Regions from separate parts of the Acerihabitans sp. TG2 genome, predicted to be linked through region 4. Evidence: predicted binding sites of a transcription regulator. Region 4 holds the regulator's gene; each other region holds the start of a gene.
The links. The regulator CRP, encoded in region 4, controls carbon source genes, mostly activating them, when cyclic AMP is high. The targets are predictions, from matches to a motif close to ATGTGANNNNNNTCACAT.
Positions count from the first base shown of each region.

Region 1: a site for CRP is predicted at 1,697-1,714, ahead of garD (galactarate dehydratase). Genes of this name have one in related genera too.
Region 2: a site for CRP is predicted at 788-805, ahead of uxuA (mannonate dehydratase). Genes of this name have one in related genera too.
Region 3: a site for CRP is predicted at 1,994-2,011, ahead of SJI19_RS13815 (PTS glucitol/sorbitol transporter subunit IIC). Genes of this name have one in related genera too.

Region 1 is NZ_JAYGJO010000016.1:96,349-100,040, reverse strand. It holds gene garL (2-dehydro-3-deoxyglucarate aldolase) at 1-2, opposite strand, end outside; gene SJI19_RS15080 (MFS transporter) at 63-1,403, opposite strand; gene garD (galactarate dehydratase) at 1,887-3,458, shown strand; gene gudD (glucarate dehydratase) at 3,586-3,692, opposite strand, start outside.
Region 2 is NZ_JAYGJO010000019.1:80,917-84,608, forward strand. It holds gene katG (catalase/peroxidase HPI) at 1-613, shown strand, start outside; gene uxuA (mannonate dehydratase) at 882-1,949, shown strand; gene napF (ferredoxin-type protein NapF) at 2,055-2,615, opposite strand; gene SJI19_RS16450 (molecular chaperone) at 2,628-3,221, opposite strand; gene SJI19_RS16455 (dimethyl sulfoxide reductase anchor subunit family protein) at 3,278-3,692, opposite strand, start outside.
Region 3 is NZ_JAYGJO010000014.1:65,857-69,548, reverse strand. It holds gene SJI19_RS13825 (S8 family serine peptidase) at 1-624, shown strand, start outside; gene SJI19_RS13820 (hypothetical protein) at 966-1,193, shown strand; gene SJI19_RS13815 (PTS glucitol/sorbitol transporter subunit IIC) at 2,100-2,666, shown strand; gene SJI19_RS13810 (PTS glucitol/sorbitol transporter subunit IIB) at 2,663-3,682, shown strand.
Region 4 is NZ_JAYGJO010000009.1:13,755-17,446, reverse strand. It holds gene SJI19_RS10050 (aminodeoxychorismate synthase component II) at 1-57, shown strand, start outside; gene argD (bifunctional acetylornithine/succinyldiaminopimelate transaminase) at 203-1,429, shown strand; gene crp (cAMP-activated global transcriptional regulator CRP) at 1,552-2,184, opposite strand; gene SJI19_RS10035 (OsmC family protein) at 2,497-2,919, shown strand; gene SJI19_RS10030 (phosphoribulokinase) at 3,056-3,692, opposite strand, start outside.

The DNA.
Region 1 (3,692 bases), on a different contig from region 4:
ATAATTTACCTCTATGCAATAAAACAACATGTTAGCGGGCCGCCACGTGCAGCCCGGCGCGATCAGGCTTTCACCAGCACCAGTCGTTTGATGTCGCCGACCACCACCAGGTAGCACAGCATGGCCGCCAGGGCCGAACAGCCGACGAAAACCAGCGCGGTGTTAAATGAATGCAGTTCTTTAACCATATAACCAATTGCCAGCGGGGTGACAATGGAAGCAACGTTACCAAACACGTTGAAAATCGCACCGCACAAGCCAACAGCTTCTTTAGGGGCAATATCGGAGATAACCGGCCAACCCAGCGCACCGAACCCTTTACCAAAGAACGCCAGAGCCATCAGCGCCACCACGATCACAGTATTGTCAGTGTAGTTGCACATGATAATGCTGGTGGCCAACAACATGCCAACCACAATGGGGATCTTACGCGCCACGGTAAGTGAAAATCCGCTTTTAACCAGAAAGTCGGATACCACACCGCCCAATACACCGCCGACAAAACCGCACAGTGCCGGGATGGCTGCCACCAGACCCACTTTCAGAATCGACATGCCTTTATCGTGCACCAGGTAAATCGGGAACCAGGTGAGGAAGAACCAGGTAATGCTGTTAATAAAATATTGGCCGAGGAATACACCGAGCATCATGCGGCTACTCAGCATTTGCTTAACGTAGCTCCATTTTGGTCCGTCTTTTTTCTTCCCGGTGGTACTCGGGGTATCCATATCAACCACAGCACCGCCAGCGGTAATATAGTCCAGCTCATCTTGCGAAACGCTCGGATGTTTATTGGGGTTATGCAGGTATTTCACCCAGGCAATCGTCAGCCCGAAACCAATGACGCCCATCACGGTGAACACATGTTCCCAGCCCCAGGCATAGGTCAACCAGCCGAGCAACGGGGAAAAGATCGCCAGTGAAAAGTACTGTGCCGAGTTAAAGATGGCCGATGCGGTGCCACGCTCTATTGTCGGGAACCAGGCGGCTACGATCCTGGCGTTGGCCGGGAAGGACGGTGCCTCGGAAAAACCCAGCATGAAGCGCAGGATAAACAGGGTCATCGCGCCATAGGCCAGGGGAAACCAGCCCACAAAACCTTGTAGTAAAGTGAAAAGCGACCAAAAGAACAAACTACAGGTATAAACTCGTTTTGAACCAAACCGATCCAGCAACCAGCCCCCGGGAATTTGCATCACCAAATAGGCCCAGCCAAACGCCGAGAAAATCTGCCCCATCTGGCCAGCATCCAGTCCCAAATCTTTGGCAACACTGCTACCGGCAATGGACAATGTCGCCCGGTCGGCATAATTAACCGCAGTAACCAGGAATATAATTAATAAAATTACATAACGGACATGCGTTTTGGTTCTTGTAGAAATTAGAGGTTTTGTCACGCTCATTTTATATACTCTACTAGGACGGTAGGCTACTTACAGCACAAAATCCGGCTAATGGGTTTGCGCCACGTTTCGGTATAATAAGTTAATAAATACGACTAATAGGTTTTTCAGTCACTGGTGGTACGATCTAGGTTTTATCCCAGCGACACCGATAGTATAAAAACCATCACTTAAAATAACACTGTGCAAAAGCATAATTATTAAATGTTTTATGACTGTTTTTTTAGACATACGCACATCAAAGCACGACCTATGTCACGTTATTTTTTGGCGGGGGTTTTGATCGCGGAATGCAGTGATACTCATCACATTTTATATGGCATATGCTCATTTTATTAACGTTATAAGTTGCTAAAAATAGTCATACGCACAATGAGTCGGCGATGGTTTGCGCTTATAATGTCCCCATCACCCGTATTGTTATAACCGATAGATTTCGATGACGGGTATAAAAACATCTGGTTAGTATTTGCGGAGAAGTCTATGTCATCAATCATTACTAATGCGGAAAAAGCATTGTATATTAAGGTTCACAGCAGCGACAACGTCGCGATTATTGTGAACAATAATGGTTTACCCGCCGGAAGCCAATTCCCAGACGGCTTGACGCTCATTGAGCATGTTCCCCAAGGACATAAGGTGGCATTACAGGATATCGCCAAGGACGGTGACATCGTGCGTTATGGTGAAGTGATTGGTTATGCCGTGCGCGATATCAAACAAGGCAGTTGGATCGATGAATCCCTGGTGGTGATGCCGTCGGCCCCGCCTTTGGAAACCCTGCCATTAGCCACCAAGGTACCCCAACCTTTGCCCCCGCTGGAAGGTTACACCTTTGAAGGTTATCGCAATGCTGACGGCAGCGTCGGCACCAAAAACCTGTTGGGTATCACCACTAGCGTGCATTGCGTCGCCGGGGTGGTTGATTTTGTCGTTAAACTGATCGAACGTGATCTGTTGCCTAAATACCCGAACGTGGACGGCGTGGTGGGCCTGAACCATCTTTACGGTTGTGGTGTGGCCATCAATGCTCCCGCCGCAGTGGTACCTATTCGCACCATCCATAACATCGCTTTAAATCCTAATTTTGGCGGCGAAATTATGGTGGTTGGCTTGGGCTGCGAAAAATTACCACCGGAGCGTCTGTTAACCGGCACCGAGGATGACATTCCTATTCAGATGACCCGCCCCGGAGTGAGTATTACCCGTCTGCAAGATGAGAAACATGTGGGCTTTAAGTCCATGGTAGATGACATCCTGGCGGTGGCTGAAGACCATCTGCGCCGCCTGAATGCCCGTCAGCGCCAAACCTGCCCCGCCTCCGATTTGGTGGTGGGTACGCAATGCGGAGGCAGCGACGCATTTTCTGGCGTGACGGCCAATCCGGCGGTGGGTTTTGCCTCAGATCTGCTGGTACGCTGCGGTGCTACGGTGATGTTTTCGGAAGTCACCGAAGTGCGCGACGCCATCCATCTGCTGACGCCACGTGCGGCAAACGAACAGGTGGGACGCCGTTTGCTCGAGGAAATGGCCTGGTATGATGATTATCTTAGTGACGGGAAAACCGATCGCAGTGCCAATACCACGCCAGGTAATAAAAAAGGCGGATTGGCTAATATTGTTGAAAAATCGTTGGGTTCGATTGCCAAATCAGGCTCCAGCGCTATCGTTGAGGTGATCTCCGCTGGACAACGTCCAACCAAAAAGGGGTTGATTTTCGCCGCTACCCCGGCCAGCGACTTTATTTGCGGTACCCAGCAGTTGGCGTCTGGGATCACCGTGCAGGTGTTCACCACTGGACGTGGTACGCCATACGGTCTGGCGGCGGTACCGGTGATCAAAATGGCGACGCGTGATGCGTTAGCCGATCGCTGGTTTGATTTAATGGATATTAACGCCGGGAGTATCGCCACCGGCCAAGCAACCATCGAGGATGTGGGCTGGCAACTGTTTGAGCTGATCCTGGACATCGCCAGCGGCCGCAAAAAAACCTGGTCTGATCAATGGGGTATTCACAACGCCCTGTCCGTCTTCAACCCTGCGCCAGTGACCTGATTCCCGTCGCTAGGCCCTATCGTTTCTTCAGCAAATATGGCCGGACATCCCGGCCTTTTTCCTATTTGACATCCGCAACACCGTCCTTCGGGCGAAACGGGCCAAGGCTGCCCCTGGCCTGCTCGGTTTATGACCTGACCAGCGCCGGGCGCTTATTATCAAAGCGCCAATTGGGTATCAGATATTGCATGGCCATGGCATCATCACGCGCGCCCAAACCATGCTGCTGATAGA
Region 2 (3,692 bases), on a different contig from region 4:
AGCGTCTCTGGCCGATGTGATCGTTCTGGCTGGCGTGGTCGGTGTTGAACAGGCGGCAAAAGCGGTCAACGTAGCGATTGAAGTACCTTTCACTGCAGGTCGTGTGGATGCCCGTCAGGATCAGACTGATATTGAATCGTTCGAATTGCTTAAACCAAAAGCGGATGGTTTGCGTAACTATCGTGGTTTTTCCGGCAGTACGTCGACTGAAAATCTCCTGATTGACAAGGCTCAACAGCTTACGCTAACCGTGCCGGAATTAACGGCACTTATCGGTGGATTACGGGTGCTCGGCACAAACTACGATGGCAGTCAACACGGCGTTTTCACTAACAAAGTGGGTGAACTTAACACTGACTTTTTTGTGAATTTGCTTGATATGGGCACGGAATGGAAAGCAACTGACTCCTCCGAAGAAACATTTGAAGGACGTGATCGCCTCAGCGGGCAGGTCAAATTTATCGCAACGCGTGCCGATCTGGTGTTTGGTTCGAATGCCGTATTACGTGCTTCAGCAGAGGTGTACGCCAGCAGTGATGCCAAAGAAAAGTTTGTTAAAGACTTTGTCGCGGCCTGGACGAAGGTGATGAATCTGGATCGATTTGACCTCTGAACGACGTCGACCGGTTTTAAAGACGTAAATCATCGGTTTCAAAGAGTTAAATCACAAAGCAAAAAGCCCGCTTCAGTTTCTTGAAGCGGGTTTCCTCGTAAAGAACGATCAACAGGTCGACATCTCAAACATGTTGGCCGGTGAATAACAATCCGATACCGGCAGAATTCCATTGTGTGATTATGATCGCATAAAGTTGCCTTGCTAGTCTTTACTATAGATACTAGTATGGTAGGTGAAGATTTAACGTTTAGGGGTAATAAAACTTATGCAAATGACAATGCGCTGGTTTGGACCAGATGAAGACAAAATTCCGCTGGAACATATCCGACAAGTTCCCGGAGTGGAAGGCATCGTGGGCGCGCTATATGACGTTCCGGTTGGTGATGTATGGCCGAAAGATAAAATCAACGTGATGGCGGATCACGTTCGTGCCGCGGGTCTGAAAATGGAAGTCATTGAAAGTGTTAATATCCATGATGACATCAAAATAGGCAACGAAAACCGCGACCAGTATATTGCGAATTACAAACAGACTATCCGCAACCTGGCGGAAATTGGCATAAAAGTCATTTGCTACAACTTCATGCCGGTCTTCGACTGGATGAAAACGGACATGAACTATGTTCTGCCGGATGGCTCGTTGACCATGGCTTTTGAAAAAAAAGATATCGATAAAAGCCTCGATGAAGTTGTTAAGGAAGTCCTCAAAAATTCAAATGGCTTCGCCCTTCCTGGTTGGGAACCTGAGCGCCTGGCGAAAGTGCAGGAGTTGTTCGCTAAATACAAAGATGTTGATGACGATAAACTTCGCGAAAACCTGGTATATTTTCTGAAAGCTGTTGTGCCCGTGTGCGAAGAAGTCGGCATTAAAATGGCCATTCATCCAGACGATCCGCCATATTCCATTTTTGGCCTACCACGCGTGGTTAAAAACCGCGAAGATCTGGACTGGCTTTGCAACGCGGTGGATTCTGAGGCGAACGGTATCACGCTGTGCACCGGTTCCATTGCGGAAGATCCTGAAAACAATGTGTATGAAATTCTGGCTGAATTTACCCGGCGTAAGCGCATTCACTTTGCTCATGTACGTAATATCAAAATCATTAAAGATAAAGATTTCTATGAGTCAGCACATTTATCCCAGTACGGTTCACTGGACCTGTACAAGGTAATGAAAGCGCTGCATGACAATGGTTTTAATGGTTATATACGCCCTGACCATGGTCGTTTTATCTGGGGCGAAACCGGTCGTCCAGGCTACGGTTTATATGACCGAGCCTTAGGGGCGACCTATCTTCTCGGACTCTGGGAAGCACTCGAAAAACAACATTAATTATTCATGCCGGTGGTTCCACCGGCATTCTATTCAAGGCGAATTCTCAAGGTTACGCTGATATCCCGTTAATCTCTCTATTCATTAATATCGACGGTGGGCTGATTATGTCCTGACCGGGGACGGTGATTCGAGACTAATAGCGCGATCTGCACACTGAATCAGGCATTCACCACAGCCGTTGCAGCGTTGCTCGTCAACCGACGGCAGGCCGTTTCCCTGGCCGATGGTCAGCGCCTGGGTAGGACAGACGGCGGCGCAAAGCCCGCAGCGGCTGCGCGGATTGATGCAGGCAGCGGCGTTAAGTACCGGGCGTAGCCCGGTATCGAATCGCGTCTGGGCAAGCAGGGCTTCGCCGGTGCAGACGTCGATACATGCGCCGCAGGCGGTACAGGCGGCATACTCGATGTTCAGGCGCGGATATCCGTCGTCATCGCGTACCAATACGCCGGGCTGACAACACTCGACGCAGCCTTGGCATTGATCGCAGCGGCTGAGAAATATATTTTCGGGTAATGCGCCCGGCGGGCGTGCCGGTCCTGGTGGATATGCCGCGATCGGAACCAGCGTCTTGCGCGACGCACTCAACAATCCACGCAATAATCCTCGCCGGCTTGCCTGCCGGTGTGTAAGATATTCATGATAAAACAGAGCCGATTTATCCATGTTATGCGGTTCTCAAAAATACAGACGCGGTGCGGTGGAATGTAAATCGTAGCGCTGGCGTAAGTCCTGCAGCCATATGTCTGCGATGCGGGCCAGTCGTGCATAAAAATCGCTTACCGTATTTGCCGCCAGTAGGGTTAAATAGCGACCGCTCCAGGGCAGCAAATGCTGCTCCAGCAACACCTTCGCCGCCCCGTTATTATCTTGTTCCAGCAGCCAGGCCAGGGCCAGAAGCATCAGTCCGAACTGATCCTCGGGTTCGTTATGCTGACCGCTGAAGGATAACCCCTGTTGCCGGAGGAATGTCCGGTAGCGCGCCAATGAATCGCCCATCAGCAGATTTTTTTGATCCAGATAAACCGATCCCCAGGGCGGCGCGCTCATTTCACCCTGGCCCTCGAACAGCACCGAAAACTGATAGTTGAAATCATCGGCCGCTGGCAAAACCCACTGAGCGCACAACACCGTCAGCGCGTGTTTATCGACCCATGGATACAGATCCGGCAACCGGCCGAGTTCGACGCCGACGTTGTCAATTTCCGGTGTCCCGGGGGAATAATAAAACAAAGCGCCCAGCAGGCGGGGTAATACGGCAACAGATGTCACGGCAATTCTCCATGGGGAAAAGGCGGCCCGGGGGACCCCCGACCGCCGGACAGCGCTTACATGGGGATGGCCCACAGATTATAAAAGGCGATGCGCCCAGCCAGTTCGCCGGCTATCACCACCAGGGCGCAGGCGGTGACCAGGCCGGGTAATGGGATGCGGCGCAAATTAATGATGCCGCCCACCACGCCGATCGACAGCAGGATCAACTGGGCGCTGAACCAGGCCAGTTGCGCCGTCGCCAGAGCGCTATCGGCACTCATTAACATGGCGATATAACCTGGGCGCAGGCACAGACTGATAAGCGTCGCCACCAGGCTGAGCCCGATGCCCAGGCGCCGGGCTCCAAGGGCGGCGGCCAGGGCGCCGCCGCCGATAAAGGCGGTCAACAGCATGATGGCGCTGGTGTAATTGCTCGCCCAGGTGGCAACGGTAGACAACTGATAGACCCGGGTAACGGCCGCGAGGAAA
Region 3 (3,692 bases), on a different contig from region 4:
CGTTATTCCATGGGGCAGGTACTCAGAGAAGCACAACCCGGGGACGTGGTCACCATGTCGTTGCACGACGGTTGGGGATTGCCCATGGTCAACAATCGACAACATTGGGACAATATAAGCCGCATGGTGAATGCCGGTGTGCTGGTCGTCATCAGCGCGTCAAACCGTGGACTTGATTTAAGCGATCCCGCGTCAGGTTTTATAGACCATGGTGATAGTGGCGCCTTTATTGTCGGAGCCTGCTATCCCACTAACGGTCGCAGATTAGGTTTTTCCAATTATAACGTCAGAAATATGGTGAACGCCTGGGGACAGTGGGTGGTCACCTGCGGCTATGGCACTTTGTTTGACCCTGGCACCCCTAACCGAAGCTATACCTACAATTATAGTGGTACGTCAGCTGCGACACCGATGGTGGCCGGGGTATTGACCCTGCTGCAGTCCCATGCAAAAAATAGGTACCACCGGATCCTGAACAATCGACAAATGCTGAGCATTATCAATGCGACTGGCGGTCGGGAAGGGGTGCAAGACGGTATAGGTGTCAGGCCGAACGCGGCGCAGGCTATTGCTTATATCGACCGTTTGTTAGGCGAAGACATAACGATAGACGGCGTAAAATAACCACGCCAGCGCGCGTATCGTTTAAAATCCGTGCTATGCCCGATTTTTTCTCGCTATAGCCGCCAGGGAATAAGCCGATTCGAACGGCAATAATGGCCACGCCTTTTGCTAAAAAAAAACATCGTCAGATAAAGAATGAGATGATATTTTTTATTGAATAAAAAAGATGTTTTAGGCTATTTATGGTCTGCGTTATAAACCGAATTTTACTGTGTATTGCTCGCCGTGTGAGATATTAATATTACCTTTTTTCGCTATTGAGTCGTGATGAGTGATATTGACCACCTTCACTAATGGTATTTCATAATATATTTTTTCTTACTGTAATATAAGGAAAAACCATGAATTTATCGTTGGATTATTATAGTACCTACGGCCCTACTGGCAAAATATACGTACGATGCTTGGGGGGAATTCACCACTGTAAAGTAGAATATCATTTACTGACACATGACGGGGTTGTGCAAAGCAAAACCGCGTATGGCAATGAATTAATTGCCTTTTTATACTCAAATCCCACCACCTATAAAATTAAAGCCGATATCTATCTGGAGCACGGTCAAAAATAACAGTTATACTCTGACGATATTAAACCGGTACTGTATGATGAACTACCGCCGCCGATAATTGATATTAAACCGCTAAAAGGAGCGCTGAGTCTGGTTCCTTGTCAGGATAATTATCTGGTGGTTAAATTCATCAAGGGCGGGTTAGATAAACTTATCAATGAATCCTCTGCGAGGGTACCGGTTTATTATCAACTATCAGTTCCCTTGGGGGCGGTTGTAATGCAATGTATGTGTACTGGCTGTTTTTCAAGCAGCCGGTAGACCATACCTCCGGTGGTATAACGCGCGGCACACCCTGTTGTCACTGAGCGCGATACACCCCAGGACGTTTCTGTTTTTGAAAATTCATTTTCTTTCACTTCAAACGTTATTCTTGTCACGCCGGTTATGGTGGCTGCGGCTGAATACTATGATGACACTGATGGGTGATGGTCATCATTGGGCCGGGCTCCTCATCGCCGTTTGACAAAATGAAGGTTTTCCATCATGTCACTACCCAGGAAAATGCGCGAGCGGTGAGATGATTTTTATTCGATTAATTCAAATTAATTAATTGATAATGATACAATTTATCTTTTATGATTCTAGCGAAATCCTTCTCCTCGCTATCGCCTTATGCCTATGTTGCCCTTTCCCTATTCCCTCCGGCCAAATCGAGCTAATACCATCAATAAATGAGCTATTTTGTGATTTAAAAATATCATTTTGAAAAATAAAAAATATCATTTTGAAAAATAAAAAAGATTATTGTGAATAATAAAATATTATTTTTATTTCAAAATAAAAGAAAATTCATAAGAAAGTGATCTTGTTCAAATTATACCCACGCGAAAACGGCTAGTTTAAGGGCCATGGCCCCGGGCGCGTCGGCGCTCTTTCGCTTAATAAAAAAACACTGGAGACACCATGATAGAAATCATCACCCACGGCGCCGAGTGGTTTATCGGCTTGTTCCAAAAGGGCGGGACAGTATTCGTCGGCATGGTGACCGGCATACTGCCCTTGTTGATCAGTTTGCTGGTAATTATGAATGCGTTAATCGTCTTTGTCGGACAGGCTAGAATCGAACGTTTGGCACAGCGCTGCGCGGGCAACCCACTATCACGCTATCTGTTGTTGCCGGTGATCGGTACTTTTGTGTTTTGTAACCCGATGACCCTGAGCCTGGGTCGTTTTATGCCCGAGAAGTATAAGCCCAGCTACTACGCCGCAGCATCCTACAGTTGCCATTCCATGAATGGTCTATTTCCGCATATCAATCCTGGTGAACTGTTTGTTTATCTCGGCATTGCCAGCGGGCTTACCACGTTAAATCTGCCGTTGGGACCGCTGGCCGTGAGTTATCTATTGGTGGGGATGTTCACCAATTTTTTCCGTGGCTGGGTGACCGATCTCACGACCAACCTGTTCGCACGCAAAATGCATATTCAATTAGAACAAGACGTGAGTCTATCAAGCGTGGAGGTCAAATGAGCCAGTTTATTCGGATTGAAAAAGGCGAAAGCGGCTGGGGTGGTCCTTTGGTGTTAGAGGCCGTCTCGGGTAAAAAAGTGGTGTATATCACCGCCGGCACTCGACCGGCGATCGTCAACCGGCTAAGCGAACTGACCGGCTGGCCCGCAGTGGATGGGTTTAAAGACGGTGAACCGCCCAGTGAGCAAATTGGCGTTATGGTTATCGACTGCGGCGGCACGTTACGCTGTGGCCTTTATCCCAAACGTCGCATTCCGACGATTAACATCCACGCTACCGGAAAATCCGGACCTATGGCTCAGTATATTCTGGAGGATATTTACGTCTCCGGGGTGCGTGAACAGAATATCCAACGGGTAGAACACGACGAACTGTCGCCAACCGTTGCAGCCGATATCGACGCAGCAGCGGTTAACTCGCGCAAAGAACCGCAAGCGTCGCTAGCCAGTCGTGACTATGACACCAGCAAAAAAATCACCGAACAAAGCGATGGCCTGTTGGCCAAAGTCGGCATGGGCATGGGGTCAGTAGTGGCGGTATTTTTCCAGGCCGGCCGCGAAACCATTGATACGGTGTTAAAAACCATTCTGCCATTCATGGCTTTCGTCTCGGCGTTAATCGGCATCATCCTGGCCTCTGGGTTAGGCGATTTTATTGCCCATGGATTAACGCCCCTGGCCAGTAGCCCGATAGGCCTGGTGATCCTGGCCCTGATTTGTTCCTTTCCTCTGCTCTCACCTTTTCTCGGCCCAGGTGCGGTTATCGCCCAAGTGATCGGGGTATTGGTGGGCGTGCAGATCGGTTTGGGCAATATACCACCACACCTGGCGTTACCGGCGCTGTTTGCCATCAATGCTCAGGCGGCTTGCGACTTTATCCCGGTGGGTCTGTCGCTAGCGGAAGCCAAGCAGGACACCGTGCGGGTTGGGGTGCCTTCGGTACTGGTGGGTCGTTTTCTGACTGGTGCGCCAACGGTGTTGTTGGCATGGGCCGCGTCAGCATTTATTTATCACTAAACATACAGCC
Region 4 (3,692 bases):
CTGCTGGAAAACTTTCTTAACCACGCTGCTTTAGCGACCGACGCCACGGAATACTGAGGAACGTCTGCCGCTAAGGTTCAATGCGTCATCGGATAATTTTTTAGGTAATCAGCAATAAAACATTGCAGAAAAATGATTTTTTATTCATATTTTATGATTATAATTTCATTAATCCTTTTGTGACGAACCGGGTAAAAAGCTTATGAAAAAAGATGATAGCGCAGTGACACGGGAAACTTTCGATCGGGTTATTCTGCCTGTTTATGCGCCGGCACAGTTTATTCCCGTAAAAGGGAAAGGCAGCCGGGTATGGGATCAGGATGGCAAGGAGTATGTAGATTTCTCCGGCGGCATCGCGGTAACCGCACTTGGCCACTGCCATCCTGCACTGGTTGCAGCACTAAAACAACAGGGTGAGACGCTGTGGCATACCAGCAATGTTTTCACCAACGAACCGTCGCTGCGCCTGGCCAGTAAATTGATTGATGCGACCTTCGCTGATCGGGTGTTTTTTGCCAACTCGGGTGGTGAGGCGAATGAAGCGGCATTCAAATTGGCTCGCCATTATGCTGTCACCCGTCACAGTCCCTACAAAACGAAAATTATTGCGTTTCATAATGCGTTTCATGGCCGCACGCTATTTACCGTCTCGGTGGGCGGACAGCCTAAATATTCCGATGGTTTTGGGCCAAAACCGGCGGATATCGTCCACGTACCGTTCAACGATTTGGCTGCGGTAAAAGCCGTGATGGATGATCATACTTGCGCGATTGTCGTCGAACCTATTCAGGGTGAAGGGGGCATTATGCCTGCCACACCAGAGTTCCTGCAGGGATTGCGTGATCTGTGCGATGAATACCAGGCGCTGTTGGTCATGGATGAAGTACAGTGTGGCATGGGGCGCACCGGCAAGTTATTTACCTATATGCACTACGGCGTGTTGCCCGATATCCTGACCACGGCAAAAGCCTTGGGTGGCGGGTTTCCCATCAGCGCCATGCTGACCACCGAAGATATTGCTTCGGTGATGACGGTAGGTACCCATGGCACCACCTACGGGGGTAACCCACTGGCCTGTGCGGTGGCGGAAGCCGCCTTGGATGTGATTAATACGCCGGCAGTGCTGGCGGGCATCAATGAACGACACGACCGCTTTATCAGCGCCCTGGAGAAGATAAACCAAAAATACCATCTGTTTGAGGACGTCCGTGGTATGGGCTTGCTATTGGGCGCCGCGTTACAGCCCCAGTACCATGGGCGCGCGCGCGAATTCCTGCATGCCAGTGCGGCTGAAGGTGTGATGCTGCTGGTCGCCGGTCCGGACGTGATGCGTTTTGCGCCATCGCTGGTGGTGGGGTTCGACGATATTGAACTGGGCATGGCGCGCTTTGAAAAAGCCGTGGCCAAGGTTGTCGGCGCTGATGACTAAGCGGTGCGCCGGGTGTTCGTTATTCCCGGCGTTCTTTTAACCGGCGCGACAACGTATTCGCTAACGACGAGCTCACGAAAAAAAAGCGTGGCGCAAGGCACCACGCCCGTTTTATGACACTATCAGCGCGTACCGTAAACGACAATAGTTTTCCCGTGCGCGGAGATGAGGTTTTGATCTTCCAACATTTTCAGAATACGTCCTACCGTTTCACGCGAGCAGCCGACGATCTGGCCTATTTCCTGACGGGTAATCTTGATTTGCATACCGTCGGGATGGGTCATGGCATCGGGTTGCTTCGCCAGATTCAACAGGGTTTGGGCAATTCGCCCGGTAACGTCCAAAAATGCCAAGTTACCCACTTTTTCGGAGGTGACTTGTAAACGATTGGCCATTTGTGCGGACAAACGCATCAATATATCCGGATTCACCTGGATCAACTGGCGAAATTTCTTATATGAAATCTCGGCCACTTCACAGGCGGTTTTCGCCCGTACCCAGGCACTACGTTCTTGACCTTCCTCGAATAAGCCTAGTTCACCAATGAAATCCCCCTGGTTAAGATAGGAGAGGATCATCTCTTTGCCTTCTTCATCCTTAATCAGCACCGCGACGGCACCTTTAACGATGTAATAAAGCGTTTCTGCTTTTTCGCCCTGATGTATAAGCGTACTCTTCGATGGATACTTATGAATATGGCAATGTGACAGGAACCATTCGAGAGTAGGGTCTGTTTGCGGTTTGCCAAGAACCATTCGTTGTTATCCTCTTTTGTCATCGCTGTCCTGATGAAGGACAGCGTATTCCCTATTACGACGCTGTGCTATTTCTCTTACTCCGCAGTAAACGGAGCGACGTAAGGGAACATATTAGGGTCTGGTTTTAGTGATGTTCTGATCGGACTCTTGCCCTTTCATTATCAATGAGCCGATCCAACCTTGTTTTTAACATAGGTTTGATGCAGTGTCTTCTGTTGTCTTGCATCAGCATGATGTATGTTCGCTAACATTGCCACTTTTCAGACAAATATGTAGTCTGGTGTAACGCTTTTCATCTGGAGTCATCTCATGCAAGCACGGGTAAAGTGGGTCGAGGGATTGTCATTTATGGGTGAGTCCGCCTCGGGCCATCAGGTTTTAATGGATGGCAATGCCGGAGAAAAGGCGCCGAGTCCTATGGAAATGGTATTAATGTCGGTTGGTGGGTGCAGTGCGATAGATGTGGTATCGATTTTACAAAAAGGGCGGCAGGATGTACGTGACTGTGAAGTGAAACTGACGTCTGAACGTCGTGACGAGGCGCCGCGTATATTTACCTATATCAATCTACATTTCATCGTAACCGGCAGCGATCTTAGCGACAAATCAGTCGAAAGGGCGGTAGCGCTTTCAGCGGAAAAATACTGTTCTGTGTCGCTGATGCTGGGCCAGTCGGTGCGAATGACCCATAGTTTTGAAGTGCGCGGCGAGACGCTTGTCCCCCACGCTTAGGAAACGTCGCCATACGTTGACATGCGTTGAGATAGTGACGCCAAGACCGTCGCAACGCTACCCACAGATCACAAGGCAGGCTATGTCCATGCCAACCCCCCTTGGCGGATAAGGTGTGGCACCAAGGTGCCGCGTCTTATTGAATCTGTTTTCCTTCCAGCAATTGTTGCACCAGCGGTCCCATGATCAATTCCATGGCCAGGCCCATTTTTCCGCCGGGTACCACCAAGGTATTAATATTGGAAATAAACGACCCCTGCAACATGGCCAACAGATAGGGTAAATCGATATTCTTTAAGCTGCGAAAATGAATGACAACAAAACTTTCATCCAGTGAGGGGATCGCCTTGGCGGCAAACGGATTGGACGTATCTACCGTGGGTACCCGCTGAAAGTTGATATGGGTACGGGAGAATTGTGGGGTAATGTAATTAATATAATCCTCCATGGAACGCACTACGGAATCCATTACCGCCTCACGGGAATGGCCGCGCTCCCCGGTATCCCGCACCAGTTTCTGGATCCATTCCAAATTGACGATGGGAACCACACCCACCAACAAATCTACATGCTGTGCAACATCCTGATGATCGGTGACCACGCCGCCATGTAGACCCTCATAGAACAAGACGTCGGTGGATTCGGGTAAGGGTTGCCAAGGCGTAAAGGTGCCGGGATTTTGATTAAAAGGCACGGCTTCGTCATAAGTGTGCAAATACTTGCGCGACTCTCCTTGGCCGGTCAGTCCATAGCGCTCAAAGGTATGTGCCAAT